Regions from separate parts of the Sporomusa aerivorans genome, predicted to be linked through region 1. Evidence: riboswitches for the same ligand, from Rfam matches in the RefSeq annotation. Region 1 holds a riboswitch; each other region holds the start of a gene.
What was found. A riboswitch is a leader RNA that binds a small molecule or an ion and turns the genes downstream of it on or off. The one in region 1 is predicted to bind cyclic di-GMP.
Positions count from the first base shown of each region.

Region 2: it holds a riboswitch for cyclic di-GMP, as region 1 does, so the genes downstream of both, SATMO3_RS30130 (methyl-accepting chemotaxis protein) here and SATMO3_RS26785 (tetratricopeptide repeat protein) in region 1, are expected to answer to the same signal.
Region 3: it holds a riboswitch for cyclic di-GMP, as region 1 does, so the genes downstream of both, SATMO3_RS25225 (methyl-accepting chemotaxis protein) here and SATMO3_RS26785 (tetratricopeptide repeat protein) in region 1, are expected to answer to the same signal.
Region 4: it holds a riboswitch for cyclic di-GMP, as region 1 does, so the genes downstream of both, SATMO3_RS24070 (diguanylate cyclase) here and SATMO3_RS26785 (tetratricopeptide repeat protein) in region 1, are expected to answer to the same signal.

Region 1 is NZ_CP156926.1:5,623,136-5,630,531, reverse strand. It holds gene SATMO3_RS26805 (LysR family transcriptional regulator) at 1-533, opposite strand, end outside; gene SATMO3_RS26800 (CidA/LrgA family protein) at 644-1,021, shown strand; gene SATMO3_RS26795 (LrgB family protein) at 1,015-1,698, shown strand; gene SATMO3_RS26790 (HAD family hydrolase) at 1,812-2,546, shown strand; cyclic di-GMP riboswitch class I at 2,558-2,643, shown strand; gene SATMO3_RS26785 (tetratricopeptide repeat protein) at 2,784-6,194, shown strand; gene SATMO3_RS26780 (nucleotide sugar dehydrogenase) at 6,222-7,396, shown strand, end outside.
Region 2 is NZ_CP156926.1:6,302,877-6,310,272, forward strand. It holds gene fliD (flagellar filament capping protein FliD) at 1-563, opposite strand, end outside; gene SATMO3_RS30115 (bile acid:sodium symporter family protein) at 665-1,624, opposite strand; gene SATMO3_RS30120 (Ldh family oxidoreductase) at 1,599-2,657, opposite strand; gene SATMO3_RS30125 (PilZ domain-containing protein) at 2,684-3,661, opposite strand; gene SATMO3_RS30130 (methyl-accepting chemotaxis protein) at 3,780-5,729, opposite strand; cyclic di-GMP riboswitch class I at 5,964-6,049, opposite strand; gene SATMO3_RS30135 (manganese catalase family protein) at 6,276-6,479, opposite strand; gene SATMO3_RS30140 (recombinase family protein) at 6,504-7,396, opposite strand, start outside.
Region 3 is NZ_CP156926.1:5,265,687-5,273,082, forward strand. It holds gene SATMO3_RS25215 (UbiX family flavin prenyltransferase) at 1-505, opposite strand, end outside; gene SATMO3_RS25220 (UbiD family decarboxylase) at 514-1,854, opposite strand; cyclic di-GMP riboswitch class I at 2,153-2,237, shown strand; gene SATMO3_RS25225 (methyl-accepting chemotaxis protein) at 2,352-4,388, shown strand; gene SATMO3_RS25230 (uroporphyrinogen decarboxylase family protein) at 4,693-5,595, opposite strand; gene SATMO3_RS25235 (ASKHA domain-containing protein) at 5,610-7,396, opposite strand, start outside.
Region 4 is NZ_CP156926.1:4,987,571-4,994,966, forward strand. It holds gene SATMO3_RS24055 (TonB-dependent receptor) at 426-2,630, shown strand; gene SATMO3_RS24060 (hypothetical protein) at 2,646-3,005, shown strand; gene SATMO3_RS24065 (PepSY-associated TM helix domain-containing protein) at 3,017-4,558, shown strand; gene SATMO3_RS24070 (diguanylate cyclase) at 4,708-5,613, opposite strand; cyclic di-GMP riboswitch class I at 5,724-5,807, opposite strand; gene SATMO3_RS24075 (amidohydrolase family protein) at 5,885-7,204, opposite strand.

The sequences.
Region 1 (7,396 bases):
TGTGCAGCCAACGGATGATCGGGATGCATGACAACCCGCAAAGCTTCATTCACAAAAGAGAAAGTATCAAAGCTCTCCACGGTTGCAGGCAGAGCAATTACTCCCAAATCCAGAACTCCTTCCTGTACTCCGCTTTCAATCTGCTTAGAGCCAACTTCGATCAGTTTGATTTGAATCAAGGGATATTGCTGGCGAAAACGGCCGATAACATGCGGAAAAAAACGTGATCCAACCATGGGAGGAAGGCCGATTGACAGTTCACCTTTTTTTAAATTGAGCACGTCGTTAAGCTCAGTGGTGAGATTCCGAAACTCGGATACTACATATTGAGCCCGCTGAAAAACAGCCTTACCTGCATCTGTTAGTTCCACTTCTTTGCCTGCACGTTCAAGCAAAGTCGCGTTCAACTCATTTTCTAATGTTTTGACGACCTTGCTGATGGTCGGCTGACTGACATGTAATATTTGCGATGCTTTAGTAAAGCTTTTTTGTTGGGCAACTTCCAAAAAATAACTTAAATGCAGAATATCCACACATTACCTCCAGATTCCTTATAGCTCAGGTGCATGCTTTACATACATAACAAGTATTTTATTCCTTCTTCAATCTTTTGTAAACTATAACACATGAGAGGTGAAGAAAAATGAAATATTTGCGATTGCTCTTGCAAATTACATTGTTATGCGGCATTAGTTTGCTGGGCACGATTATAGCACGAATTTTAAATATCGGCATTCCCGGCAGTATTATTGGTATGGCGCTGCTTTTTCTATTGATGGAACGCAAGTTCATTGACCTAAAATGGATAGAGGCAGGTGCAAACTTTTTACTTGCGGAGTTGTTGCTATTCTTTATTCCATCGTCTGTTGGTATAATTGAATATAAAAATTCGTTTAGTAACCCTGTTTTACTTAGTTTACTCTTCACAATCGTGTCCAGTACCGTTGCTGTCGTAGTTTTCGTCATTCTGGCTACAGAGGCGGTAAGCCGCTATCGGCGTAAGGGCGACCGATTATGCTGATATTATTCGGTCTGTGGCTGACCATAGGTGTTTATCTGGGAGCTAAGCGCCTTTATCAATGGTCGAACAATTTAATTTTTTCGCCTCTGGTAATTTGTCCGGTGACAATAATTGTTATATTAGGAGCAGCTTCCATTTCTTTCTCCGCTTATTATACCGGTGGGCATTTTTTGAGTTTTATGCTGGAACCGGCAACTGTAGCAATGGCCGTTCCTATATATAAATATAGGAGAGTCGTCCAGACGTATATCACCGAAATACTAATCAGCGTGACAGGTGCGGCAATGGTTGCAATTGTGACTTCCGTAGCAATCGCCGAACGACTGGGAATAAACTCACAGATTGCAACCAGCCTGGCCCCGCGGTCTATCACAACTCCGTTGGCCATTAATGTTTCACAAACGATAGGCGGCAATCCGACAATAACCGCCGTTTTTGTTATCATCACCGGCCTGACCGGCGTTTTAGTATCGTCCCTTCTGCTGAAATGGGTTAGACGTCCAATTACTCAGGGCATGATGTTTGGCATATCAGCTCACGGGACGGGGCTTAGCAAAGCCTATGAAAAAGGAGCGTTGGAAGGGGCAGTTGCCAGCATTGCCATGGTATTCATGGGGCTGGTAACTATTATCATCGCTCCGCTGCTTGTTCCTGGTTGCCTGAACTTTTTCGGATAGTCGTCGGATAAGGAAGGTTAGCCTTCAGATGGGGTTAAACCCTCACCTGAAGCTAAGTCTGCTTTATTGCGACGATACTGGTAAAGTAGGATTTTACGAAGGAGGCTAGTGTGGTGAATCGAAACAAAATCAAAGCCGTAATTTTTGATTTGGACGGGACTTTGGTGGACAGTGAACCTAACTACTTTGCGTCAGACCGGAAACTGCTAGCTGAGTATGACATTGACTTTGACGAGATAATGAGAAATAAGTATGTAGGCGTTGGCTCCAGAGAGATGATCGGGGATATTATAAAATACCACCCAATAAGCGAAACAATCGAGAACTTAATGATAAAGAAAAACAAATATTACACTGACATCGCTAAAGCCAATACGGTCGTCTTTCCCGAGATGATCAGATTGTTGGATATACTTAAGAAAAATAATTACCCGACAGCCCTTGCGTCCGGTTCTTCTCCCGAGGTCATTGAGCTGGTTTTGTCTGTAACAAACTTAAGGCACTATTTTGATGTGGTTTTATCTGCCGAACATGTTGCCAAAGGCAAACCAGCCCCGGATATCTTTTTGGAAGCTGCCAAACGGCTGGGAATACCCGCCGAGAACTGTTTGGTCTTAGAAGATGCTCAGCCTGGTGTGGAAGCTGCTAAGAGGGCTTGTATGCGTTGCGTTGCCATACCTTACCTCATAGCGGAACCGCTTCATGATAGTTTTAGTAAGGCCGATATGTTGTTTAGAAAAGGAATGGCGGAATTTGCGGCTGAAACGGTGTTTGAATGGCTGACCAAGTACGGAGAATTTAGTCAAGAAATACAAATTGACAACACCTGGACTCACCGGGTAAAATAAAATATATCAATTAAAAGATTTGGCATACCCGCTGAAAGGCGGCGACGCAAAGCCGTGGGTCTAACGGCGTTATGCCTATGACTGCCTGGTTGCTCTTGCAAGTATTTTTGTGAGTGTACCAGGCATTTTTATTTTTTTATGCAGGAAATAAATGGAATTTTATCGTATTCTAATCTTGTTTAGAAAGTGAACTCGCCATAGGATCGATGCATCTTTACCGAAAAAGAGGTGTGACAATTGAAAGATCGACGGTTTTGGCTGGCTATTGTTTCGGCGTTAATGGCCTCGCAGCATAATACCGGTGAAGCGGCGCCAGCCGTAGTTGCCGATCCGGGTCGGGAATATTCTGTCCGTATACATTCGCCTGCCGCAGAGGAAGAGGCTATTGTCGCCTTATTTGACGATTGCCGATATGAGCAGGTTGTAGAAACTGCCCAGGCAACCTGGCCGAAGCTGGAAACTATGCCTGACAGGGTGCTGTATTGTGTCGCAGAGTGTTATATTCGTACCGGCCGGGTGACGCTTGCTAAAACCGGTTTTGAGATGCTTGTTGCCCAAAACCCGCAAAATCACCGGTTCCGTGCCGGCTTGGCTTATACGCTGATATATGCCGGTCAGCTGGATAAAGGTTTGGCTATGTATCGCCAGGTACTGACAGAAGATCAGGGAATGCTTGCCGGTGCGGCAGAAGATGCCGTGGCTCTTTTATCTTTGGGCAATACAGGCGGTGGAAAAGCGCTATTTCAAATGGTTATTGAAATTAGCCCGAACAAGCAGCACTACTCGCAATGGTATGAGAAAAGCTTGCGTATGTATAGGCTGGCAGATGATGCACCTGTGTCCAAGGGTTCAGAGACAGCGACTATTGACCGGCCTGTAATTTCAGCGCAGCCTGAGCAAAAGTTGCTGCATGCGCAGGCGGTGAAGATGGCGCAGGCTGGTCAATATCAAGAATCACTTGCTATTTTTGAACGTGCTGTTGCAGGAGAAACGCAAGATACAGCCGCTTTGTCGGATTATATTACTATTTTGCAACAGGCAGGCCGAAATGAGCAGGCTGTCAATATATTTGAACGGCACGCCGGCACTGCTATGCCTTATTCTGTGATCCGCAGTGTTAGCACTGCTTATTTTCAGCTGAAAGAGTATGATAAAGCCATGGCTGTGCTGCAGCCGTTCATTACTAGCGGCGAGAGGGAAGCGCTTTTTTGGGCGGGAGAAATGAGTTTGCTCTCGGGTGATAAGGCCGAAGCGACAGTCTGCTATGAACGGCTATTAGCCAAGAATCCTAACGATTATGAAGTGTATTTACGCCGTGGAATGTTGAGTCTCAAGATGAAAGATTACCGTCAGGCAGCCTGGGATTTGGAGCGGGCAAAACGGCTCATGCCTGACAGCCCGGACAAAGCTGACCGGTTGACAAAGGTGGAGCATAATTTAGCCACTGTGTATATGCACACCGGACAGGAACAAAAGGCTATTTCCATATTGGGAAAATACATAAAAAACTTGCCTGTCAAAGAAGCGCTTGCAGCCGATTATATTATTGCGCTCAGCAATACCTCTCAGTATGAACTGGCAGTGCAAGAAGGAGAGCGGTTATGGCCTGATTATTCGCAAGCGCCGCTTACCGGACTTAGGTCACTGGCCGAAAGCTATCTTCACCTCGGTAAACAAAACCAGGCTTTGGCAATCTATCGCCATCTTGCTGAGCGGCAGCCAGGTGATGATAACAGTCAGCGATTACTGGCATTCCAGTTGATGCTAAATGGGCGTACTGCGGAAGGACTTGGTTACTATGGTCGATTACTCGGCAAGGACCCTGCGGGTGTTGAGGCCGTAGCGGCAGATGCCGTAACGCTTATCAATACTGATCAGTATCTTGCCGGCAAAGCCTTGTTCGAACTGGTGCTGGCCAAGTATCCGGATCCGGTTTACCGCCAGCAATATGCTGAAGCGTTAGTTAAGAAAAATCACAATCGCGCCGCCTATAGACAATACCAACTGTTAGCCGGCCAACCCCAGGGAGAATTGGCAGGGCTGTCAGGCATGGCACGTACAGCCAGCGCGATGGGAGATTCGGCCAAATCCCGTCAGGCGCTCGATGTCATTACCGGTAAGTATGGGCGGAGCAAGGCCGTTGCAGCTCTTACGCCAAAGAGTGAAGAAGGCCGGGAGAGCCCAGTTAAAACAACTGCAGTTGTGCGGGGTGGCAATCGAGAAATAGAGCCTCGGGTGTTAGCGGCAGCGACATTCCAAGGAAATCAGGGGGTTTTTCCAAATCAAGCCCAAAAGCCGGTCGAGCCGGGTAGCCAGGCTGTTATTAGAGCAGCGAACGCAGAAATAACCAAAGATGAATTCGCCTATGAAATGGCGCAAATTGCAACGAAGTTTTTATCAGCGCCTGTTACCAACGAGGAAACTTTTAAGATTGAATTCGCCTATGCAATTTCTACAATTACAGCCAAAACATTGCCGCTAATACCTAGCGAACAAAGAAATGAGTTTACTTATGAAATGGCCCAGATTACTTCAGCTATAATCAGCGATCCAAGCGTTGATATGAAAAAAGCTAAAGAACAATTCGCCCAACTCACAACAAAAGTGATAAACCGCATTGAAGGAACTGCTGCGGTTGAACAAGTAGCGTCAGGCAAGAAAAGTGATAAGGTTGAAATCAGGACGTTGTCCAGTTCGTACAATGTTGGTGGCGATAGTTTAAAGGCGAGTATTCCGGGGCATATTGACCTGGCTACATATAATAGCCTCATGGATGAACTTATGCAGGTGGGTAATCGCAAGAATAACAATAAAGTAAATATTGACGGTGAACTTCGTTATCATTACGCGAATAATAGCGGTGCTGCTCCGTGGGATAAAGATGCATCAGGGTTCAGGCTGTATCTTGGCGCCGACACCAGAATCAATAAGGAATGGCATTTGTATGGCATGCTGGAGGGGCAGCAGAGTATAAAAAACTATAATAATAAGTTCGAGCTTTCCCGCCTGTACTTAGACGGAAAAGTTGGTACAACCAAGGTTAAGGCCGGCAAGTTCGGTTATCTTATGGCAGAAGGAAATATCTACGATAGCGGTTTTACCGGCATTAGAGCTGACTTCGGCGATCCGATAAATTATTCGCTAAGTTACGGCGAAACCAATGATACAAAGTCGACCTTTGCAGCAACGGCAGGCTATAAAGATTTTGATTACAATCTTACTGCCGGTGCATATAGCTTCCGGCTGGATGACGGTTCTGACAGGCGCAACACCATCTGGCATATTGGCGGTAACTACAATTTCAGCAATTTTAGTATTGGGGCTATGTACCTGGATGGCAGCCTGAAAGACAGCAAGGGAAACAGTGACGGTTATGTTCTCAGCTTTAACTATGGGGACCTGAAATCATACAGGCCGGGCACCTATGGTTTATATGCAAAATATTACAATCAGGCTAGAGGCACTTATATCTCTCATGGAATGAATGGAAAAGGCAATTCTATGCAGGGTGTGAAAGGCTATGGTGTAGGACTAAATTATACTGTGGCCAAAGATTTGGTTGCCGGTGTGGAATATTACGATCTGGCCGACAAAATTACCGGCGAAAAAGGGAAAACTGTTTGGACTCAGCTGACACACTATTTTTAATGGTATAAGCAGGTGAATTACGTGACATTGGAAGTATTTGAAAGGCTAAAGGCAAAAAAAGATTACCTGGCTGTTGTAGGTCTTGGTTATGTGGGGTTGCCTATAGCCGTTGCGTTTGCGGAGAAAGTCAAAACTTTGGGTTTTGATATTAATCAGGAAAAGATTGCCGTTTACCAACAAGGGATTGATCCCACGCATGAAATTGGTAATGAAAAAGTCAAAAATACAACTCTGGAATTTACCACTGAGCAAACGAGGCTGAAGGAAGCTAAAGTGATTATTGTTGCCGTACCGACGCCGATAAATGGCGATAAAACGCCGAATTTATCACCTGTTGTGGATGCCAGCAGAATAGTGGGGCAGAACTTAGCAAAAGGCAGTATTGTCATTTTTGAATCAACAGTCTATCCGGGGGTAACTGAAGATGTTTGCATACCTATTTTGGAAAAAGAATCAGGCCTGAGCTGTGGCAAAGACTTCAAAGTAGGTTATTCTCCCGAGAGGATTAATCCTGGTGATAAAGTGCATAGGCTGGATAATATTATAAAAATTATTTCCGGCATAGACCAGGAAACAGTGGAAAACATTGCCGCTATTTATGGGCTGGTTATTCCAGCCGGCGTATATAGGTCAGCCAGCATTAAAGTTGCGGAAGCTGCTAAGTTGGCGGAAAACGCCCAAAGAGACATTAACATTGCCTTTATGAATGAACTGGCCCTGATTTTTGACAGAATGGGCATTAGTACAAAGGATGTTATTGATGCAATGAATACCAAGTGGAATGCCCTGGGGTTTTATCCAGGGTTAGTAGGCGGTCACTGTATTGGCATAGATCCTTATTATTTTATTTATCAGGCCGAGGTGCTTGGCTATCACTCGGAGATTATTGCCGCCGGCCGCAAAATTAATGACAGTATGGCAGCTTTTATTACTCATAATGTAATAAAAACATTGATTCTGGCCGGTAAAAATGTCCAGAAATCCAATGTGGTTATACTGGGAGTTACCTTTAAAGAAGATTGTCCTGATATGCGCAACTCCAAGGCTGTGGAGATTTGTAAAAAGCTTGCTGAATATGGAATTGCTGTAACAGTGGTCGATCCAGTTGTCGACAAGGCAGAGTTCGAAAAAGAATTAGCTCTCAATCTTGTGGAAATAAAAGATGTTCATAATGCCGACTGTCTGATATTCTTAGTGGGACA
Region 2 (7,396 bases), 680 kb from region 1:
TCTGCTTTTACACCGGGTTGCGCTTCATTAATTGCCGCAGCGGTTTTTCCCAGAATCTGAAAATTACTTTCCGCTGTATCCAATTGGACAACTACTGTTTTTTCCGCACCAGCGCCAACAGTAATACCAAAGGCATATGTACCTGCTGACAGTATGCCGGCACCCGCACGGGCTATTCTTGTGCCGGTATTTTTTTGAGCTATGGCCAGCTGACTTACCGTCACATCATATTCAGCAGCATTGGCGGCATTTTGGGCTAAGCCTGTAATAGACCTGTTATTGGCGTCAACATACTTTTTGTCAAAGAAGTCACCGGCAGCCACACTCTTAGCCGCTAAATTCATATCTTTGGCCTGAGTGTTAAAATCCACAACCTGCCTGCGGTACACATCCTGCTTATATTTTATATTATTAATTGATAAATTGGATAAAACCTGAAGAGAACCCCGGGTGTCCTCCGCCCGGTAGATGTCAGGTTTCGTATTCTTATTTACCGACGCAGCCGAAACCGGCTGATAGACCTTAAAATACTTGTTATACGAAACGGCTGAAATCCATCTCATCTGCTCATCCCCTTCACTTACGGTTAACATTTTATACCACTATTATATTCTCTTAGTATTTTTATGTCGAGAAAAAATAAAGCCAATCCCGCAGGATATGGCTAACACGACAATCGCTTTTCGTCGAAGTATTTTAAAATATTAGGAACCGCCGCCGCAATCGGCTGTTGAAACAACATACACAAGGTGATAGGCACGGCCACTGCTGGCGGAAAGTAAGTAATGGCTATGACAAGCCCGCAGCTAATATTACGCATGCCGACACTATAGATCATTGCCACCATAGTATCTCGGGAGTTATTGGGTATGCACAATGAACCAACATATCCAAGCATGTAGCCGGATGCTACCAGCAGCAGCACAACGAACGTCAGTTGTACAATATCTGCAGACCAGTTAAAATCCGGTGTTACGAGCGATGCATTTAAGAGAATTACAATAAACAAGGCTAGCTTAGCTGTTACTCCTCCTATGCCTTTGGAAAAGTCAGCTGTTTTACCACCCGACCAATCAAAAAGCAACATGCCCATTATGCTTGGCAGTGTCACCATTAAAACAAGCTGGGTAACAAGGGACGTATAATTAATAATGACCGACTGCTCCATGATCAGTTTGTAGTAAAGCGGCAGCAACGCCGGGACGATCAGTGTATCAATTGTAACAGCCGCGAGACATATGGGTACATTGCCCTGAGCAAGCGCAGTCCAAATTACCGATGTGACTCCGACCGGAATAGCAGCTCCTACCAGCAATCCAAGTTTTGCGTGGGGTGAATCTGCTAAAAACAGTGTTCCCAGCAAGTAGGCAGTTAGCGGAGTCGCCAGATGGATAAGCAGCAAAGCCCATAATGCAGCCCATGGCCGTCCCAGCACCTGAATGAAGCTCTTCATCCCCGTACTCAGTGAGGTAACAAATGTCATGTACGCAAATAAAGCCACCAGGAGCACGCGGACAAGCTGACTGTCGGGTACTCGCAGTAAATAGCCCATCATGAGCGCCGCCAATACCAATACAAACATTCTTCTACTTAGCCATTCATTCAAGGTCGTAACGAATACCACATGCTTCTCCTTCCTGCCGTAAACTGTCTAAGGTAATTCGTGGCAGGGGAATTCCCTCCTGAAGCCTTTTCTGCTTTAACTTTAGACCCCTTTCACCGGGAAGAAAAATTTCCTCTACGCCTTTAGCCTTGGGATTACTTTTTACACTTACTATGAATTGATCCATCGTTGCTTTGAACTCCTGCACTGGCCCGAAAGCTGCAAGATTGATGGCGCCAAAATAGTGACTCGTACAAGTTGGATTTTCAAAATCTGTATATAAATCTTTTATTGTCGTGGTAAAGCAAGAACCGGCTAATATACCGCTTAACACTTCAATCATTGTAGCAATCGCATATCCTTTGGGGCCGCCAAAAGGCAATACGGTTCCTTCCAAGGCCTCCTGGGCATTGGTGGTATCTTCACCAAACTTATTGCGCGCCCAGCCTGAAGGTATCGGCTCCCCCTTTTTGGCAGCCATAATAATTTTGCCTCTGGCGACTACACTGCTTGCCATATCGGCAATAATCGGGAGCTCTTGACCTGCCGGAATTGCATAAGCAAAGGGACTGGTGCCAAACATCGGTTCAGTGCCGCCCCAGGGAGCTATACGCGCCGGTCCATTACTGGCGGCAAATCCAATCATGTCATGCTCTAAAGCCATTTGGGCAAAATAAGCGGCAGCCGAATAGTGATTGGAATTGCAAACCGTGATAAAGGAAATTCCCGTACTACGCGCTTTGTCTATCGTCGTTGCCATTACCTTGCCGGCGGCGACAGCGCCCAGGCTGTTACAAGCATCGTAAACAGCGGTACCAGGGCTTTCCGTCACAATTTTCAGTTGAAGGGCTGGGTTAACAATTCCCAACCGCAATCTTTTGAGATAAATAGCCATACGGCTTACCCCATGTGAATCGATGCCCTTCAGATCTGCGTCCACCAAATTATCGGCATTGATATAAGCTTCGTCAGCCGGCACACCGACTTTGGTAAATAGCTGCTGACAATAGTCTCGTAAACAATTGGCCTTTATCAACATTGTATCAGTATGCAAATTACACCCCTCCCCAGATTCGTGTATTACCGCATGTGGAAATAGGTCACGTAATCCAAGATCGCCCGTTCATGCTTGGGCATATCCATGAAATTGCAGCCAAAACTGTTGTCCTGCTGCCAGACGACTTTGGCCACAACATCCATATTTCCTAACTCTTTAGGCAGGTATAACCGGAGGAGCGAGTCGATCGCCAGGTACTGTTCAGTTTGCAGCAATATTCCGTCCACACTGATATTAACCGCGATGGCATCAATCGGTTGCGCCAAATCATTAGGTATAATGGTCACAGGCACGCTAATATCCGCCCGGGAAAAAAGTCTTCTTTCTTCTATCACTTCAACTTTTCTTTCAGCAAGAGCCGGATCCACCCACGTCCGATCCCAGGCCATATTGGCAATATCCTCCATTATTTTGGTTTCGGCAGCCAGTTTGGCCTTGGACTTTTCCAGTAAAATCTCGGCATCACGCGGATTTATAACGACAATACCATCCTCGTCGCCAACTAAAATATCTCCCGGGTGAACGACAACTCCGCCACAAGACACGGGAACATTAATTTCTCCCGGCCCATCTTTATAAGGCCCGGCCGGGGTAACTCCAGCCGCATAGACAGGCATTCTCATTTTTTTCAAAGCCCCTCTGTCGCGAATGGCGCCATCGATAACAAACCCGCCGATTCCTCTTTTCTCAGCCCATAGAGCCATTAATTCGCCCATAATGGAGTTAGTCAAGTCCCCTTGGGCATCTACTACCACAATATCGCCAGGTTGTGCAAGATCCAGCGCTTTGTGAAGCAGAAGGTTATCACCCGGGCGTGATTTAACGGTAAAAGCCGGTCCCAGCAAGGGCACCTCATTAACGGGGCGAAGTTTGGCAGCCATGCATGACATGCGATTCATGTTGTCGGCTATATTAGCTACAGGTATACCGGCAAAGCCATCGATTAAAGCTTTGGGCGGCCGATTGATATGAGGGAAAATACGCATTCCTACATTTGACATAATTCATCGCTCCATTCTTATTAAATTGGTTTCGCTCACGACCGGTTTTTAGAGAATAAAGCCTGTCTCATAACCGGCCTATGAGTTGTTGGGAATAGGTTTGTTCACCGTAAAGTTGTCATAGAGAAAATTTGCTGACCGCGTTTTGTAGTTCATCAGCCGTTTTCACCAATGATTGACTGGCCTTTCTGATCTCATCCACAGAGGCAACCTGTTCTTGGGTAGCTGCTGAGATCTGCATTGTCTGACTGGCGTTGTTTTTACTCATACTGTCAATCTCTTGAATGCCATGCACAATTCTTTGACTATTTTGAGCCATGTGCTCTATAGAATTTGAAATAACGCCGATTTGCTCTGAGACCTGATTGGTCATGGCAATAATTTCATTAAACGTCTTTCCGGCCTCAGTAACTATATTGGCTCCCCGTTTGACCTCGATATTTCCCTGGTTCATAGCCACAACTGCTTTATCTGTATCGGCCTGTATCTCGCCAATGAGAAATGCAATTTGTTTAGTGGCATTGCCTGACTGCTCAGCCAGCTTGCGCACTTCATCGGCCACTACGGCAAATCCCCGCCCCTGCTCGCCAGCGCGGGCTGCTTCTATTGCCGCATTTAAGGCCAGCAGATTGGTTTGACTGGCAATACCGGAGATAGTATCGATAATTTGGCCGATTTCTGTAGAACGTTCCCCCAGTTTTGTCACCACTGCCGCCGAATTGGCAACGCTGGCTTCAATGTTCTGCATCTGCCCGACGGCATCTTCTATTGATTTGCCGCCATTTGCAGCCAACTGAGCGGTCCCGGCCGATACGTTGGCGACTGTACTGGAATCGGCAACAATTTGCTGAATATCGGAAACAATCCGGGTCACAATCACTGCGGTATCATTGGCAGTAGTCACTTGTTTTTCAGCGCTTTCCGCGATGTCGGTTATTGCTATTGTCACTTGCTCAGCGGTAGCCGCCGATTGTTCCGCACTCGCAGTTAGCTGCTGAGCGGCTGCCGAAACCACGCCAGCGGAAACGGAAACATCCTTAAGCAGGTCTTTCAGTCCCTTAACCATTGCGTCAAAATTTTGCGCCAACCTACCAATTTCATCCTTGCTATGATTCGTTATGCTTACATTTAAGTTACCGTTTTTCAGCGCTTCTGTCGCACTTACCAATTGCGTGATGGGCTTAGTGAGCCGGTTGGAAACAACAATACTAATGAAGATCACCACAATCATCGTGATAACCCAAACCATTAAATTGGTAAGGAGCATTCCTTTACTAACCGCATCATACTCTTCATAGTTCTTCTCCATACAAATAACCCAGCGTGTCTTGGGGTCATACACATAGCTTGCTAATTTGCGAACACCGTTTTCCCCCGCAATTTCTTCAGAACCGCTTTGACCCTTTAATGCGGTTTGAACAAAAGGCTGGTTACTCATATCAGTACGTTCTCCCGACACCTGGGCTGTAGGATGAACGATTACTTTTCCATCTTGATCCAGTATGTAAGCAGTAACTCCGTTAACTGAGCGGTTAACTACAAAGTCCTTAAAAATATTTAGATAAAGATTGGCCTGCAATACGCCGACAACAGCTCCGTTATCTGCCCGGATGGGTGTAGCCAGTACTACTACCGGCTGTCCGTCTCTGGAGCTGATTAGTACTTCGGAAATAACTTCTTCAGTACCCTTGAGCGCTTCCTGATAGAAAGACCGGCTGGACACATTGACCAACTTGGCATCATCGCCTCTGACAACCTGTTTACCTGTTAGATCAGAAATAACCATATCAATATTGGAGTAGGTTTTTTTTAAGTCGGCGAGTAATTGTTTGGTTGCCGGCAAGTCAAGATTTTTTACGGCAGTGGTACGGGAAACCGCCTTAATTACCTCCATGTGCTTATTGAGGTAAGCCTGGGTCTCGGTCTTAAAAACTTCAGCCTTGCTGGCATTAATCGCATAGTAATCACTTTCCAGTGGTTTAGTAAACAGAGAGTGGGAAATTAGAGTCGACACAAGCAAGGGAATGCCGCTAACGAGCATTAGTAAGACAATAATAATTTTTTTCATTATTATTTAACCTCCTCGAAACAGAAAAATAGCCAATCAATAGGGCGTTAAAAATTCAACAATCTTGGAGTTAGTAGTCCGCTAATTAATTGCAAAAAACATTACTCTTTAGCCTGGCACAATTTTCAGCCATCCTCCTTGTATATACCAACACAACATTGGCTTTATAATATTATTTATAAAAAATAAACCAGCCCCATAGCTGGTTTATGAGGCGCTTGGCCATTAGAACCAAACGGCAGCCTGGCAGTCATAGGCTTTCCGCCTTTAGACCCATAGCTTTGCGTCCTTATCTTTCGATAAGTTTGCCCTTTATAATTTGTCTTACTTAATCCCGCAATCAATTTCTTTAATCCGCAAATTCACTGTAGCATTTTTTTCTCTACAATTCAAACACCTTAACAAGACTTTAACCCAAAGTTAAAATCCTGCTTGGAGAACCCCGTCTTTCGTCTTTTCAAGATATCCTTAACCATCCTAGTCCATATTAATAAAATACCCTCTGCCTATAGACAGAGAGTATCTTGCAGCTATTCGGGAAATCCTTTATTCACACCCGCCCTTATGACCGCTCCACATATGTTTGCTCTTGCACATCCATTCCTGAACCTCGTTTAAGGCCTCGCCAAACCGTTGGAAATGTACTACTTCCCGCTGCCACAGAAAACGAAGAGTATCTTTTACGCAGGGGTCATCGGTACAAGCAATCAGATGCTCATATGTCGACCGGGCTTTTTGTTCTGGGGCGATTGTGTATCGGCAACATTTTGGGGACTAAAAATTCCAATGAATTTCAATGGGAATCTGCTTGGTTTCAGGGCTTCGCTTGCCAACGCGAATGAAGTCAATTAGCTTTACGGTCATTTCCCGATTAAGCTTTGTAATATCTAGATATTCTTCGATAATCTGGCGGCGGCTGTCAGCTGACTGCATTTTTCTTTCTATGATTTCTAATTTATCTCTTGTCTTACTTGCCTGCATTTCAAGACGTTCTTTTTCCTTGCAAAAATTTTGATAGAATTGCAGGAATTCACTTTCGGTAATGATGCCTTTGGATTTGTCTAAATAAACATCCTGAATGCCTTTGGCATATTCCGAAGCCTTTCTTTGAAATGTGGTAACTTCGGCTTTAAGCTTTTCTCTTTTTTCATTCAAGTTGTTGGTAATGCTGACCTGCTGCTCTAGTTCATCCTTGTCAAGGTATTCAGTTATCATAGACTTAAGTTCAGCTATCACAGCTCTCTCAAGCTCTGCTACCGATATAAACGAACCTATGCATGCTTCATTGGCAACATGTTTTGTTTCGCATTTTAAATAATAGCGGTCATGACTTTTGGTAGAACGCATTACATAATCGCAATACATGCATTTTGCTTTTTTGGCAAATATCCCAATCGTACCGACAGAAAACGGTTTAGCCTTTTCCTTTATTAGCTCTTGCACATTATCCCAAAGTTCGCGGTCAATAATAGGCTCATGAGTGCAACTTACTTTAATCCATTGCTCTTTAGGAATGGGTTTATTCTCTTTGGTTTTATAGGAAATACTGCCGTATTTGCCTTGAACCATGTTTCCAATATAGATTTCATTGGTTAGCATATTGGATATGGCAAAGTATTTCCACAATGTGCTATTTTTAGTTTTTGGCTGTTGGTATCGTAGATTCT
Region 3 (7,396 bases), 360 kb from region 1:
AAATCCGGCCGGCATGCTGGTCAACGAGGTCGTCAATACTGGCAGGTTTGTTATAAAAGGCCGGCATTGGCGGCATCATTACCACGCCTAGCCGGGAAAGTCTCAGCATGTTTTCCAGATGAATCGAACTAAGGGGAGTTTCACGGGTAACAAGGATCAGCTTGCGCCCCTCTTTTACGGTGACATCAGCAGCCCGCAGAATAAGATTGGTACTGAACCCGCAGCTAACAGCCGCAAGGGTTTTCATACTGCAAGGCGCAATAACCATACCTGCTGTTTTAAAGGAACCGCTGGCAATCGCCGCACCAAGCTCATTATTATTATACACATGAGTCACAAGCGTTTGTAATTCCGCAAAGGAATAGGCTGTTTCCAGCCGCAGGGTTTCCATGGCCCATTGGCTGACAACCAGGTGTGATTCAATAGTTAGCCGCTTAAGAAACTCTAGCAGGCGAACTCCGTATATGGCGCCGGTTGCGCCTGTAATGGCCACAATGATTCCCATAGTGCCCCCTATTTAATATAGTCTTCCAGCTTGAGAACCTCTTCTCCCGGGATGCGTATCCGTTCAAAGCGGTCTTGGGGCGCCGCAAGGGGAACTGTCGCATCAATTCCCATTTTATCGCCAATCCCCTCATCGGTCGAAGGGTCAAGAATATTGCCTGCGGCCTGCGCAACGATCATTACGTCGCGCCCGGCCTGTGAACGGGTGGCTATAGCCCATTCTACGTCCTCCATGTCAAAAATATCGACATCTTTATCTACGACAACAGCATGCTTGATTTCATGACTGCTGCTAAAAGCGGCGAACATGGCATTTTTAGCTTCGCCTTCCTGTTTCTTGTCTATTTTAATGACTGCATGGTAACGGCAAGTCCCGCCTGGCGTTAAGTGCACGCCAAGCGTCGTTGGGACGGTATTGCGAATAAGCTGCAGCATCCCGCCTTCCCGGGGGATGGCTCCCAATAAGCAATGCTCCATAGTTGCCGGCACGATGGTATGAAAAATCGGAGCTTGCCGGGTAGTCATCGCCGTCAGCTCAATAACAGGCTTTAAAGAGGCAGGACCATAATATTTGGGATATTCGCCAAAAGGTCCTTCCATTTCCCGTACTCCGGGTAGCAGGCGTCCTTCCAGGACAATTTCAGCCTGGGCAGGCACTTCCAAATCCACCGTTTCACATTGTACCAGTTCTAGCGGTTTTCCGTATAAACGCGAAGCAATGGTAAACTCATCAAAACCCAGCGGCGCCAAAGCCTGTGAGGCTAACAGGAGAATAGGATCAACACCGATGGCCAGGGCAATTTCAAGGGGTTTCCCCTGGGCTTCGGCTTTTTGATAAAAGTGGGCCAGATGGCGGGGCAAAATTAAAACACCGAGACGGTTAGGTCCGGTAACCTGCAGCCGGTGAATGGCAACATTGCGCGCGCCGGTCTCCGGGTCTTTGGCGATCAGGAGCGCCGCTGTAATGTACGCACCGCTGTCTTTTTCATGATGCACAGGTATCGGCAGCTTGGCAAGGTCCACATCAAAGGTAATGCATTCTTTCACCGGCGCCTTGTCTTTACCGACAAGAGTGCAGTCCAGAGGGTTGGTTTGCGCCCAGGAAAAATGCTCTGCCGCTTTTTCAACTTCAACCCCCATTGCTTTAGCCATCAAAGCCCGATTCCCGGCAAAGCCGGTGACAACAGGCATGTCCCTGCCAGTGTTGGTGAATTTTAATGCATATTTGCCATCCGCCTTTTTACCGAGGGCAGCCAGCTCGTGTTGTAGGTTAACTTTTTTTGTCACCGTTTTCAAATAGGTCTCTTGCTCCAGAAAGGCCAGCCAGTCCCGTAGTGACGTACAAACCATATTGATCGCTCCTTTTTTAAATTACTAAGCGCAAGGGCAACGTCAGGAATACAGTGTTCGTTTTTCAGTATATTCAGCATTTTTAATCTTTTAATCAAGTTATATCATAAAGGAGCGCATAGATCTAATACTATAATGTTTATAAATTATATAGGTTTATCCTATGTGGTTATTTTGCGTCAAAGCAAATATAGCGGTATACCTATAGATTATATAGGTTAAAAGTATATCTACCGGCCTTGCATAATTGTAAGAAAAATAATAAGATTATAAAAAATGACATTGGTTTACAAAAAAATATACATATTGGCAAACTTATCGAAAGATAAGGACGCAAAGCTATGGGTCTAAAGATATAATCTATTGACTGCCAAGTTGCATTTAACTGTGAATTTGTGACATCAGTCTGTCTATAGATTGATGTCATTTTTCTGCATAATCTTGCGAAATAAGATTATGTACGCACTATAAGCTTAAGTATACGGGAGGTAAATATCTTGAAAGTTAATTTATCTAGTATTCGCGTCCGTCTGCTGATCATTATCCTTACGCTCATGGTAGTATCGCTAAGTCTCTTAACCGGACTGAGCTATTACTTCGCCAAACAATCACTTTCCAAAAGTATCGATGAGACGGCGGCGGCAATCGGCACTGATTACTCCCAGCGCGTTCAGGCTTCCATCCATGAACTGGTCATATATCTTCAGGACTTAGCCAATAATCCCTATGTCCGGAGCGGCAACGACCGGCAGCAAATCGTCACCGCCATGGCGGAAGCGTTAAAACGCAACGAAAGGTTTCAGGGCTTCAACTTTGTTTTTTCTGACGGCAATTCTATACGTGCCGCCGGCGACACTGTATACCTGGGCGACCGCGATTATTTCAAAAAAGTAGTCCAGACACAAAAACCTGTCATATCGGACCCCATGATTTTAAAAGCCACAGGCTTGCTGTCGGTTACTGTTTCGGTACCAGTACTGGATAACGGTAAACTAAACGGCGTGTTGGTAGGCACCGTTCCACTCACCAAATTGAACGCCGTTGTCAAAGACCTTAGCTTTCTGGACAGCGGCTATGGTATGATTGCCGACGATTTAGGCATGATCCTCGCGCATGGCGCTAAACCGGAGTTTGTCGGAAAATTAAACATGCTGGATAAAAAAATCAACCCTGAGCTTAATCTGGGCAGCGGCGAACTGGATGAGCGCTTGATTACACTGTTTAAGGCTGCCGGTGAGACCGGAACGCAGGTACGGGGAACCTATACGCTTACCAATACATCTCTGCTGAGTGTTTTTACACCGATCGATCTTCCCGGCGGTCAGCGCTGGCTTATGATCGTAACCGCGCCAGAAACCGAAGCGACCCGCGCCGTGGCAACACTGAGCACAATTTTGATTATGGCAGCCGTCATCTGCATACTGCTCGGAGCTTTACTTGTGGTATATATCAGTATCCGGTTTACCCGGCCAATCGTCCAAATCCGGGATGAAGCACTCCTGCTGGCCGAGGGCGACCTAAGACACCGTGCAAACCGGATTCACTCCAAAGACGAGATTGGGCAGCTGTCGGCGGCTTTCGGGCAAATGGCCGGCAAACTGCGCAATCTGGTCGAAAAAGTACAATCCAAGGCGGAAACGGTGGCAGCTTCCAGTGAAGAACTAACCGCCAGCGCGCAGCAATCGGCCAACGCCGCCAACCAAGTGGCTGATTCCATCACCCATATCGCCGCAGGTTCAGATCAACAAGCAACTGCAGTAACCAACATGTCTTCCGTTGTAGACCAAATGTCAGCAAGCATCGAGCAAATTGCAACAACCGGCAGACAGATCACGCGTATCGCCGGTGATACAGCCGAGTCCGCGGAACTAGGACGAAAGGCGATTAACAAAGTCAGCGATCAAATGAAAATTATCGGGACAGAATCTGAAGAAATCCAAAAAACCATTGGCAATCTTGCACAAGGCTCGCGCGAAATCGGCGAAATTGTTACCCTGATTTCCGCAATAGCCGGACAAACCAATCTGTTGGCGCTCAACGCCGCCATAGAGGCTGCCAGAGCCGGAGAAGCAGGCCGCGGCTTTGCAGTTGTCGCCGAAGAAGTCCGCAAGCTGGCGGAAGAATCCAACCAGGCGGCACAAAAAATTGCCAGCCTTATCCAAAAGAATGAAACTGACATGACTCAGGCCATCGCTGTTACGCAAAATAATACCAATGGAGTACAAACAGGTATTGAAGTAGTTGTAACAGCCGGAAACACCTTTAAGACAATTGCCGATGCTGTCGAACAACTTTCTTCACAAATCCAGAATATAACCGAATTTATCGACCAGCTTGCGGCCGGCAGCCACGCTATGGTTTCCGCTGTCCGGCAGGTGGATAGCATCAGCAGGGAAAACGCCGCCGAGGCGCAGACCGTTTCAGCAGCGACAGAAGAGCAATCAGCATCTATGCAGGAGATTGCCTCTTCCAGCCAGGCTTTGGCACAAATAGCTTCTGAACTTCAGTCATCAGTGGCAACCTTCAAAGTTTAATTCACTGCCGCCTGAATAACGTGGCACGAATATGTACGTTGCCGGACGCGACCCAATCAAAAATAGGTAACCTCTAGCTAAAAGCCGAAATACAAATGGCCGGAGCCCATGACGGGCTCCGGCCATTTCTTCACGTGTCTCATAATAAAGTAAACTTAGCTTCAGATGGGGCTTTAACCCCATCTGAAGCTAAGTTGCCCTTATCCTGGAACTTATCCGCTCTTACTCCCACTTACAGAAGGGGGAGTCTTAGAGCGGTTAGCCACAGGATAAAATAGGATCTGTAGTAGATTCCATTTTCGGTTTAAATCACAGTACTTTTTGCCACCTTATATACTGTCCTGATACTATCCAGATTCATTCTGTCAAAAAGACCGCTGCTAGTCCCGAAGATCAGTCCGCCGCCGCTGCCGCCGTCCCGGATAATCTGTTCAACATGGCTGGCAAGTTCAGCTGAACTGCGTGTACTTAGCAATTCAGCCGGATCCAGGTTTCCCCACAGGCATAATTTGTGTCCATATCGGCTTTTTATGTCGCCGATATCCATGCCGGCCAGTTTTTCAATACACTGCAGACCGTCGAAACCGGCAGCCACAATATCATCCAGCACTGCCGTCAGATTGCCGTCCGAATGAAAGAAAATCGGCAAGCCCAACTTTTTGGCATACTCAACCTGGCGGGCATATGACGGAAACAACAAGGAGCGCAGCAAAGCCGGACGGGCTATAACCCCTTGATTAAAGGCAATGTCATCTGCCAGCAATATCCCGTTAACCCCACCGCCGGCCAGTCGTTCCATGGCAGCTAAGTTAAGCTTCTCAACAGCCGCGACGATAGCCGCCATTTCACTGTTGCCGCGCACCAGATTGCGCATCATGTCCTCAAAGCTTAAGAGTTTGCCGCTCCAGCCAACAGGCCCGTCCAGGACGGCGAAAGTGAATAAATCACTCTCAATCCATCCGGGCAAATCGTTAAATACCAGTTCCCCTTGCACCAAACTTTCCTGGGGCGATAAAGGAGCGCAAGGATGCAGGCAGATGGCATCCAGCCCCATGGTTTGGACAAATTCCAGGCGATGGTCAAACTCGATAACCGGTTGGCCGCACAAGGCCCGGATAATTTCGTCGGTTATAACCAGTTCCGCACAGGGAATCTGATCTGCAGGCAAGCGGTTTATTGCCGCCCTGATTCTCGTTCGCTGGTCCATATTGCCCTCCTCTATTACCGCAAGCACGGGAACTTTAACGCTTTGGCAAATTCTCTTTTAAACGCAGGCAGTACAGCCAGATCCAAATGCTCAATCTTGCCGGCGAGACTTTCGGCTCGCCGGCGTTCGCTGTCTGAAACCAGCGTCATACAAGCGCCGACACCGGCCGCATTGCCGACCTGGGTGAATCGTTCCAGCGGCAAATCAGGCAGCATACCGATGGCAATGGCGCTTTCCAAGCGCAGAAAAGACCCAAAAGCCCCGGCAATAACGACCTTGTCGACTGCCGAAAGCTCTACTCCCAGTGTGCTTAGCAATATACTGACGCCGCTGGCGATAGCTGCTTTTGCCAGTTGAATTTCACCAATATCTTTCTGAGTAAGGACAATATCCCGCTCACAGCCGCTCGCCGGCCTTTCAACAACCACAAATTCAGGCGCCTGGCCTTCTTCTGTCCGAACGCGGCAATGGGCAGGATTGAGCCTGCCGTTAGGCGCAATAACACCCGCCTGATGGAGTTCGGCAATCAGGTCGATAAGACCGGATCCACATAAACCAATGGGCGGGTAATTGCCAATTGTCCGCCAAAGCACCTCCTGCCCCTGCTGTCTGAAGTTTACCTCACTGATGGCGCCATTAACGGCCCGCATTCCCTGACTGATGTGCGCCCCTTCAAAGGCCGGTCCGGAAGCGCAGGAACAGGAGGAAACCATCCTGCCGTTAACGGCTAAAACAATTTCGGTATTTGTGCCAATATCAATGCCCAGCACAATCCCGTCTGCCTCAGCAATACCGCTGGCCTGAATCATAGCCACATGATCGCCGCCGACAAAACCGCCTACCGGCGGCATCATATAAACCTGAGCCTGACTGCCCAAATTAAGACCAAGTCTTTCGGCCATAGTCTCAACAGGCAGAACAGCTGCCGGAACATAAGGCGAAAATGCGAGTTGTCTGACAGGCAAACCCAGTAATAAATGATGCATAGCCGTGTTGGCGACAATCACCGCCCGGCTAATCCGGGCAACTTCCACTCCCTGCCTGTTGGCCAGTATTGCCGCCAGCTCATTGATACCGCCGGCAGCGGCAGCGGCCATCTGGCCGACTTGTTTCTTATCGCCGATGGCATAAGCAAGCCGGCTCATGAGATCTTCCCCAAAGGCGATCTGCGGATTTAACAGGCCTTCGGAATCCAGCATTTCTCCGGTATCCAGACGCATAAGAAAAGCCGCAATTTTGGTTGTTCCCAGATCTACGGCCAGTCCAAGCGGTTCACAAGCTGCCTGCGGTGTACCCACATCCACAATTCGATTCTGAAAAACAGTGACGGCCATTGACTCATCAGCTACGATCGGGTCAATGCGCCGTAGCACATCCAGGTCAACTTTGATACCTGTCAGCCCGTGCTGCTCCTCGAGACCTTTTATAAGCTGCCCCCACAAAGAATAGGGATACCGGATGCTTGCCGGACGCAAACCGGAAATACTATACCGCTTACTGGGACAGTCCGGAATAAAAGCCGGCCGGTTGCCGTCCACCTGCAGTTGCTGCCGGCCAATCACAGACGATGCCGGAATCTCAATTTTGCAGAAACCGGCCAGCTTAGCCTGACAGGCCAGGCGATACCCCGCCGCCAGGCGTTCGCCGGTGATCCTTTGCTCTTCCAGGACTGTCGGCGGCGATAATTCCCCCTGTACCAGCCGCACCAGACACCGGCCACATAGTCCCTGGCCACCGCACGGGGCATTTATGCCATCTTCAAATAAATCCAGTCCCTGCGCCGCTTCCAGAATGGTCTGGC
Region 4 (7,396 bases), 640 kb from region 1:
TATCTATAAAGTAAACTAAGCTTCAGGTGGGGTTTTAACCCCATCTGAAGGTTAGTTGCCCTTATCCCGGGACTTATCCGCTCTTACTCCCACTTACAGAAGGGGGAGTCTTAGAGAGGGTTAGTCAGAGGATAAATAAACGGATTACGGCAGTCAGCCGCCCTTTGATATTGATTATCATTTCTAGTTTATTATAAATTTATGCCCAGTTCTTGTCAATAAAATCTGGCGTATAACCTAGCCGGCGCCGGTATTATTAGAAAAAAATCTAGGCCAATTTAGAAATTTCTCCATTTACTCCGCTGCTTACTCTTGCTATTCTATTAGATATTATTGATAACTATTCTCACTGTTGTAAAATCTGTACTTATAATTCATACGGGAGCGGTTATCTTTTACAAGCTGTAACAAAGGAGTCGAATGGCATGAAGAAACAAAAAAAATCGCTAGCCCGAAAAAGGCTGTTGTATGCCCTGATCGGCAGCAGCCTGTTCTGGCACACAACGGCAATTGCATATGCCGAGAATGCGGCGGAAACGGCCGGGCAGCATGAATTCACTTTGGAGGGAATTGAAGTCACCGCCAGCCGTGACCATTCTCTGCCGCCGGTATATGCCGGCGGACAGGTGGCCCGCGGGGCAAATCTTGGCGTCCTGGGCAATAAGGACTTTATGGATACACCGTTTAATGTTACCAGCTATACGGCCCAGACCATGGAAGATAAGCAGGCCAGTACGCTGTATGATGTCCTCATTAATGATCCCTCTGTCCGCTTTACCACCTCCACCGGCCATAACAATGAGAACTATATGATCCGCGGGCTGGAAGTAAATTATCAGCATCTCTACTTTAACGGTATGTCGGGATTGGCGCCGCAGTACCATGTTCCGGTTGAATTTCTGGAACGGGTGGAAGTGCTTAAGGGTCCCAGTTCCTTTCTTTACGGCGGTGTAAACACTTCGGTGGGCGGCGCCGTCAACCTGGTGCCCAAACGCGCCGGCGAGGAGGACATCACGAACTTTACCACCAGCTATACCTCCTCGTCCCACCTGGGCGGTCATATTGATATTGGCCGCCGCTATGGCGAAAACAAAGAATGGGGCATTCGTTTCAACGGCGTCTATGCAGACGGTGACACCGAAGTCAACGGCCAGTCCAAAGACCGGCTGCTGGGCACTCTGGGAGTGGATTATCGAAAAGACAAATGGCGGCTATCCCTGGATGCCTACGGTTCACAGGAAAGTTATGACAATGGAGCCACTTCCATGTATAACATACCCAAAACGTTTGCGGCAGCACCAGACGCTCCGGACGGTTCAACCAATGTGTATAAAGGAACGTCAGCTACAACACGGAATAATGGTGTCCTGTTTAAGGGCGAATATGACATCCGGGATAATTTAACCGCGTATGCCGGCATCGGCAAACTATCGTCCAGAGCCACCGGCCTCATCAACGGCAATCATGTGAATCTCTCCCCGGATGGAACAGTAAAGGCCCGGAATGTTTTTAAGCAATACTTCTGGACTGACACTACTTCCGCCGATTTTGGACTGCGCGGCACGTATCAGACCGGTGCGGTAAAACATCAGCTCGTTTTAGGGGCAAGCTTCCAGGATACCGATTATTCCAATGCATATACTTCCGGCACCGGTAATTATGTAACGAACCTTTATAACCCTGTCTCGCTTGCCGATTACTATAATAGCCTGGCATCGCCGGCAAAAGGCAACAAGACCCTTGTTACCGAGCTTTCCAGCTATCTTCTGGCCGACACACTTACCTTTGATGAAGACAAAGTGCAGTTAACCTTAGGGGCTCGGCGGCAAAATGTGAACCAGACCAGCTATAAATATGCCAATACCCTTGCCACCGGCGCACCCACGTCAACTCCTACTAAGGACGCCAACGCGACTCTGCCGATGGTTGGCCTCGTAGTCAAACCATGGGGAGATTCGGTGTCACTCTACGCCAACTATATTGAAGCGCTTTCACCCGGAGCCGTGGTGGGTGTAACGTATGATAACGCCAATGAAGTACTGTCGCCGTATAAAACCAAGCAGCAGGAAATCGGTATTAAATGGGACAAGGGAAATTTCGCCAATACGCTGGCCTTTTTTCAAATCAACATGCCCAGTTATATGACTACTGACAATATCTACTCCTATGACGGCGAACAGAAAAATCGCGGCGTTGAATGGAACACCTTCGGCAGTATAGCGAAAAACCTCCGTCTGTTAGGCGGAATTGCCTATACCCGCGGCGAACTGGCCCGTTCTAATATCAGCGCCAACAACGGTAATACCCCGTTTGGCGTACCTAAATGGACAATGAATGCCGGCGTCGAGTGGGACACGCCGTGGAATAAGGATTTAACGCTTTCTCTCCTGGCGGTATATACCGGTTCCCAGTATATCGATAATGCGAACAAGCTAAAACTTCCAAGCTGGGTGCGTTATGATATCGGTGCGCGCTACAAAACCGTCATTAATGATACACCGGTTACCTTCCGGCTTGGTGTGGAAAACGTGTTTGACAAACACTACTGGGCAGGTTGTTTCAGCAGCGAGTATTATGCCACGCTGGGCGGGCCCCGCACCTACAAATTATCGGCAACCTGGAATCTATAAGGCGAGCGTATAGTCATGAATAGAATTTTGCAGAATTACCTCAGCCGGCTGCTGCAGCATGCCGGTTTCGCCCCTATACTGAATGAAGCTAATATGTTCTTACAGTATAAACAAACGCAAATCTGCCTTCGCATTCTAGCCGCCGTTTTCGGCGGCTATGCGCTGACTAGCGGTATATTGGCGACTTTGGCGCTCTGCTTGCCCTGGCCTAAAGTCGATACCCTGTTTTTCTTAGCACTGCTGCCGGCTTTCATTTCCCTGGCTGCGCTGCTCTGGTCATTTGCCGCTCCGAGCGCGCAGCGTGCCTGGCGTGATATACTGATTGCCACATTATTTTGCAGCCTGCCGGCGCTGGCCGCAGTCTTGTCAAGATAAAGGAGAGTCGTATGGACAAAGCAAAACCAAACAGAAGTTTTACCCTGGCGATGAGTGAACTGCATACCTGGGGCGGTTTAGTATTTGGCTGGCTGTTATTTATTATCTTTCTCACCGGTACCCTGGCGGTATTTGAGCCGGAAATAACACACTGGATGCAGCCCAATGTCCGCAGCAGCCAGGCAGAGCCGCTGCAGGCCGCAGCCGCTGCCGATAAAAGCCTGCGCCTGTTTGCGCCCCGGGCCGACCTCTGGATGATAGCCATGCCGCAAAACCGCCATCCTGATTTGACCATCATCTGGAAAAAAGATACTGTAACCCTGGAGAAGCAGATAAATCCGCAGACCGGCAGGGTAATAAAAGCGCCGGAAACCGAAGGCGGGGAGTTCTTTGCGCGTTTCCATTATGACTTGCACAGCGGCAAAAGCGGCATGTGGCTTGTCAGCTTAGCCTCGGTTGTCATGCTGGCCGCCCTGGTCTCGGGAGTCGCCATTCGACGTCAGGTGTTTAAGGATTTTTTCCGCCTGCGCTGGCGGCGCAATTGGCTTGATGTCCATAGCATGACAGGTGTGCTGACCCTGCCTTTTGTAATACTTATCACCTATACCGGCCTGACAATCACCTTCTTTCTGCTCAGCACAGCCGTTCCGCAGATATTATACGGCAGCGCCTGGAAAGGACCGGCGGCGGTAGCGTCGACAAACTTTGAGCGTCCCCGCAGCAATCAGCCGGGAAAACTGCTGCCGCTGACAGAACTGTTGCCAAAAGCGGAAGCCGAACTGGGCAAAAACAGCATAGCCTACGTCCGCGTTACCAATCCTGGCGACAGACAGGCCGTGGTCACTTTTTTCCGCACTGTTGACGGTGAAGTTGTGGCCATGAGCGCCAAGGCGTCGTTTGACGGTGTTACCGGCGAACTGCTTGGCAGTCAGGCCACCTGGAATAAATATGTTACAGCCTACCGCACCCTGGTCGGGCTGCATATTGGCAGATTCGGCGGCTATCCTGTCTGCTGGCTGTATTTTGCCGCCGGGTTGATCAGCTCCGCTATGATTGCCACCGGCCTCATTTTCTTTACGGTGAAGCGGCGCCGCCGCTACGCCCGCAGCAACCAGTTGACCTATGTTATGTACCGTACCGCCGAAGCCCTGAACATCACAGTCATCATGGGCAGTGTTATTGCCTGCATTACCTATTTATGGGCCAACCGGTTATTGCCGCAGGCAATGACCAACCGGTCTGAAGGAGAAATTACGGTATTTTTCAGTGTCTGGCTCATTATGCTGCTGCACGCCCTGCTGCGCCCGCCAGAGCGCGCCTGGTCGGAGCAAACAGGCTTCGCCGCATTGCTTTGCCTGGGGTTGCCGCTGATCAATGCCCTCACAACCAAGGTTGGGCTGGCGCCGGCAATCGCAGCGCGCGACTGGATGACCGCCGGCATCGATTTAACAGCCTTACTGTTGGGAGTCGTATTGGCTGTCACTGCCCGCCGGCTTGCAGCAAGACCGCCGGCGAAAACCGACCGGCAAATTGAAATAAGCCTGCCACGCTAACGCTCGTACAGGCAATAACTTGTAAGGGCTGTGCTGAAACACTTGTTTCAGCACAGCCCTTTGCCGTAGCTTATTTACTTCTGGCCGACCAAACCCGCACTGCCCTTAATAGATACGAGAGGAAACCAACCTACGGCTTAACCCGCTCCCTATTCGATAATAACAAACCTGTTTCGTCCTTCGTTTTTGGCCTTATAGAGTCCAAAATCCGCCCGTTTTATCAAGACCGCAGGATCATAACGCCTATCCGGTTTAAGGGTGGCAATACCGATACTGACTGTAACCAGGTTACTAACCCCCGAGAGGCGATGCTCTATGCGCAGTTCACGGATATTGGCCTGAATTCTCTCAGCTACCCGGACTGCGCCGGCGCAAGGAGTTGAAGGCATCAGCACGATAAATTCCTCACCGCCGTACCGGGCCGCTGTGTCAATGGGCCGTAGCAGAGCCGCCTGTACGGCCCCGGCCACCTTTTTCAGGCAATGGTCGCCTTCCATATGACCGTAGCTGTCGTTATAGTTCTTAAAAAAATCAATATCGATTAACAGACATGATAAAAGATCCTGGTTGCGCAACGCATAACACCATAACTTTCCCAGCGTTTCGTCAAAATACCGCCGGTTGGGAATACCGGTAAGCGCGTCGGTGAAAGACCATTTAGCCAGTCTGTCACGCTGTTTTTTCAACTCAAGATGACACCGTACCCGCGCCTGTACAACTGCGGGTGCGGTATTTTTGGTAATATAATCAATCGCCCCCAGGGCGAATCCCTGCATTTGATCTTCCGTTTCATCTTTAACAGAAATAAAAATAACCGCAACATCCTGGGTGACAGGATCGCTTTTTAGTTGCCGGCATAGTTCACGACCGTCCATATCAGGCATGATAATGTCCAATAGAACCAGATCGACCGGCTGCGCCATGATCAACTCCAGGGCCTGCCGCCCTGAGCTGGCGCATAGCACATAATAGTCATCTTCCAATAAAGACTTTAACAAATGCCTGCTGAATTTCATGTCATCAACAATCAGGACGGTTTGTTTTTCCGGATCCATGTCTTTTTCCTTCCTTAATTCCTTATTATTGCCAGCTACGAGAGATCTTTATTGGAATTTCATATATATGGTTAGCAAAATAAAAATGCCCGGTTCATCATTTACTTACATGATGCAACCTGGCAATCTTAGAAAACATCTGTAGACCCATGGCTTTGCGTCCCATCCTTTCGGAAGGTTTGCCTGTCCATTTTAAATTATCTGCTACTATTTTAATCACTAGCAGATAAGAAAAATGTCGAAATAAGTCGTGTTGTACGATAATTATTGTTTAGAATTGAGGTTTCTCTATTTTTTTACCGGCAACATAACGGGCGATAATATTGTGATGATCGCCTATATAAATAAACCTGCTCAACCGGTCCTCTACCGAATACCGGTTGCTTGCCGCCACCTCCAGGCTGCTGTCGTCAATAACCAGGGCATCAAAATCGTAGCCTGCCTCGAAGCTGCCTACTTTGCCGAAAAAGCTTCCCCCGCCTTTGGTCGCCAGATACAAGGCTTCCGGTATAGTGAGGAATTTCTCCTTTTTACCGCTTGCCAGCCACTTCAGTTTGGAAACCTCTATAGCCATGGACATGACCCTGCTCATCGCTACCTCATGGCCGCCGGCGACGTCAGAGCCCAGACCTACGGGAATTCCCTGCTCAATACATTTCCTGACAGGTGCTATCCCGCTAGCCAAGTTGCTGTTCGAATAGGGACAGTGGGCCACATAAACTCTATTTTTGGCCATTAACGCCAGCTCGGCATCATCATTGTAAATACAGTGAGCCATAACGGTCGGCTGCTTGCCAAACAGGCCGAATTGATCATAGACACTGGCATAATTCTGACATTCGGGATGCAGTTCTCTAACCCAGGCGATCTCGCCTGTGTTTTCCGATAAATGTGACTGAACCGGCAAGTTGTACTGCATTGCCAGTCTGGCAATGCCACTCATTAATTCCGGCGAGCAGGTAGGTACAAATCTTGGCGTTATAATTGGTTTTACCAGTTCATACCTGCCAATTGTTTCTTTAATAAACATTTCGGTATCGAGTAACGATTGTCCGGTTGTTTCCATGAGAATCCCGGGAGAATTCCTATCCATGTTTACTTTGCCTACATAGCCGCCCAGACCGGCCGTTGCCAGCAGTTCCATAAGCTTGGCGGTGGCTGCTTTGTGAATAGTGCCGAAAAACACTACCCGGGTCGTGCCCCATTGCCATAGCGCCGAGACTACCTTTTTATACACGGCTTGCGCATACGTTACATCCTGAAATTTTGCTTCTTCGGGAAACGTATAGTTCTCCAGCCAGGGCAAGAGTTCCAGATCAAAACCCAGCCCTCTGTTGGCAAACTGCGGCGCATGGAAATGCAAATCGACAAAGCCGGGAATGATCAAGGCGTCTTGATAATCTGTTACAGGTATATTCCGGTATTCAGCCGGCAGTGCGCGATAAATCCCCTTAACTTTTTTCCCCTGAATAACCACAAAGCTGTTCTCGGCAATATTCAGTTGGCCGAAACTAGGCGTAAACGCTATATTACCTTTTATGATTGCAATGTCTTTTCCCAGCACCATCTTCAATCCTTTCGTCCAATACAATGAAACTCCAATCCAACCCGCTGCTTATTTCATATATAGATGAACCGCGAAAATTGTTGATAACACATACATTATTTTTTGCCATCAAGAGACTGGTTATGACTAAGACCGTCTGTTTCATTTCTGTTTCCAGCAAGATAAACCCTCTCCCGTGAATTCGAATTTGGAGAATTAATTCTTGTTATGTTTCGG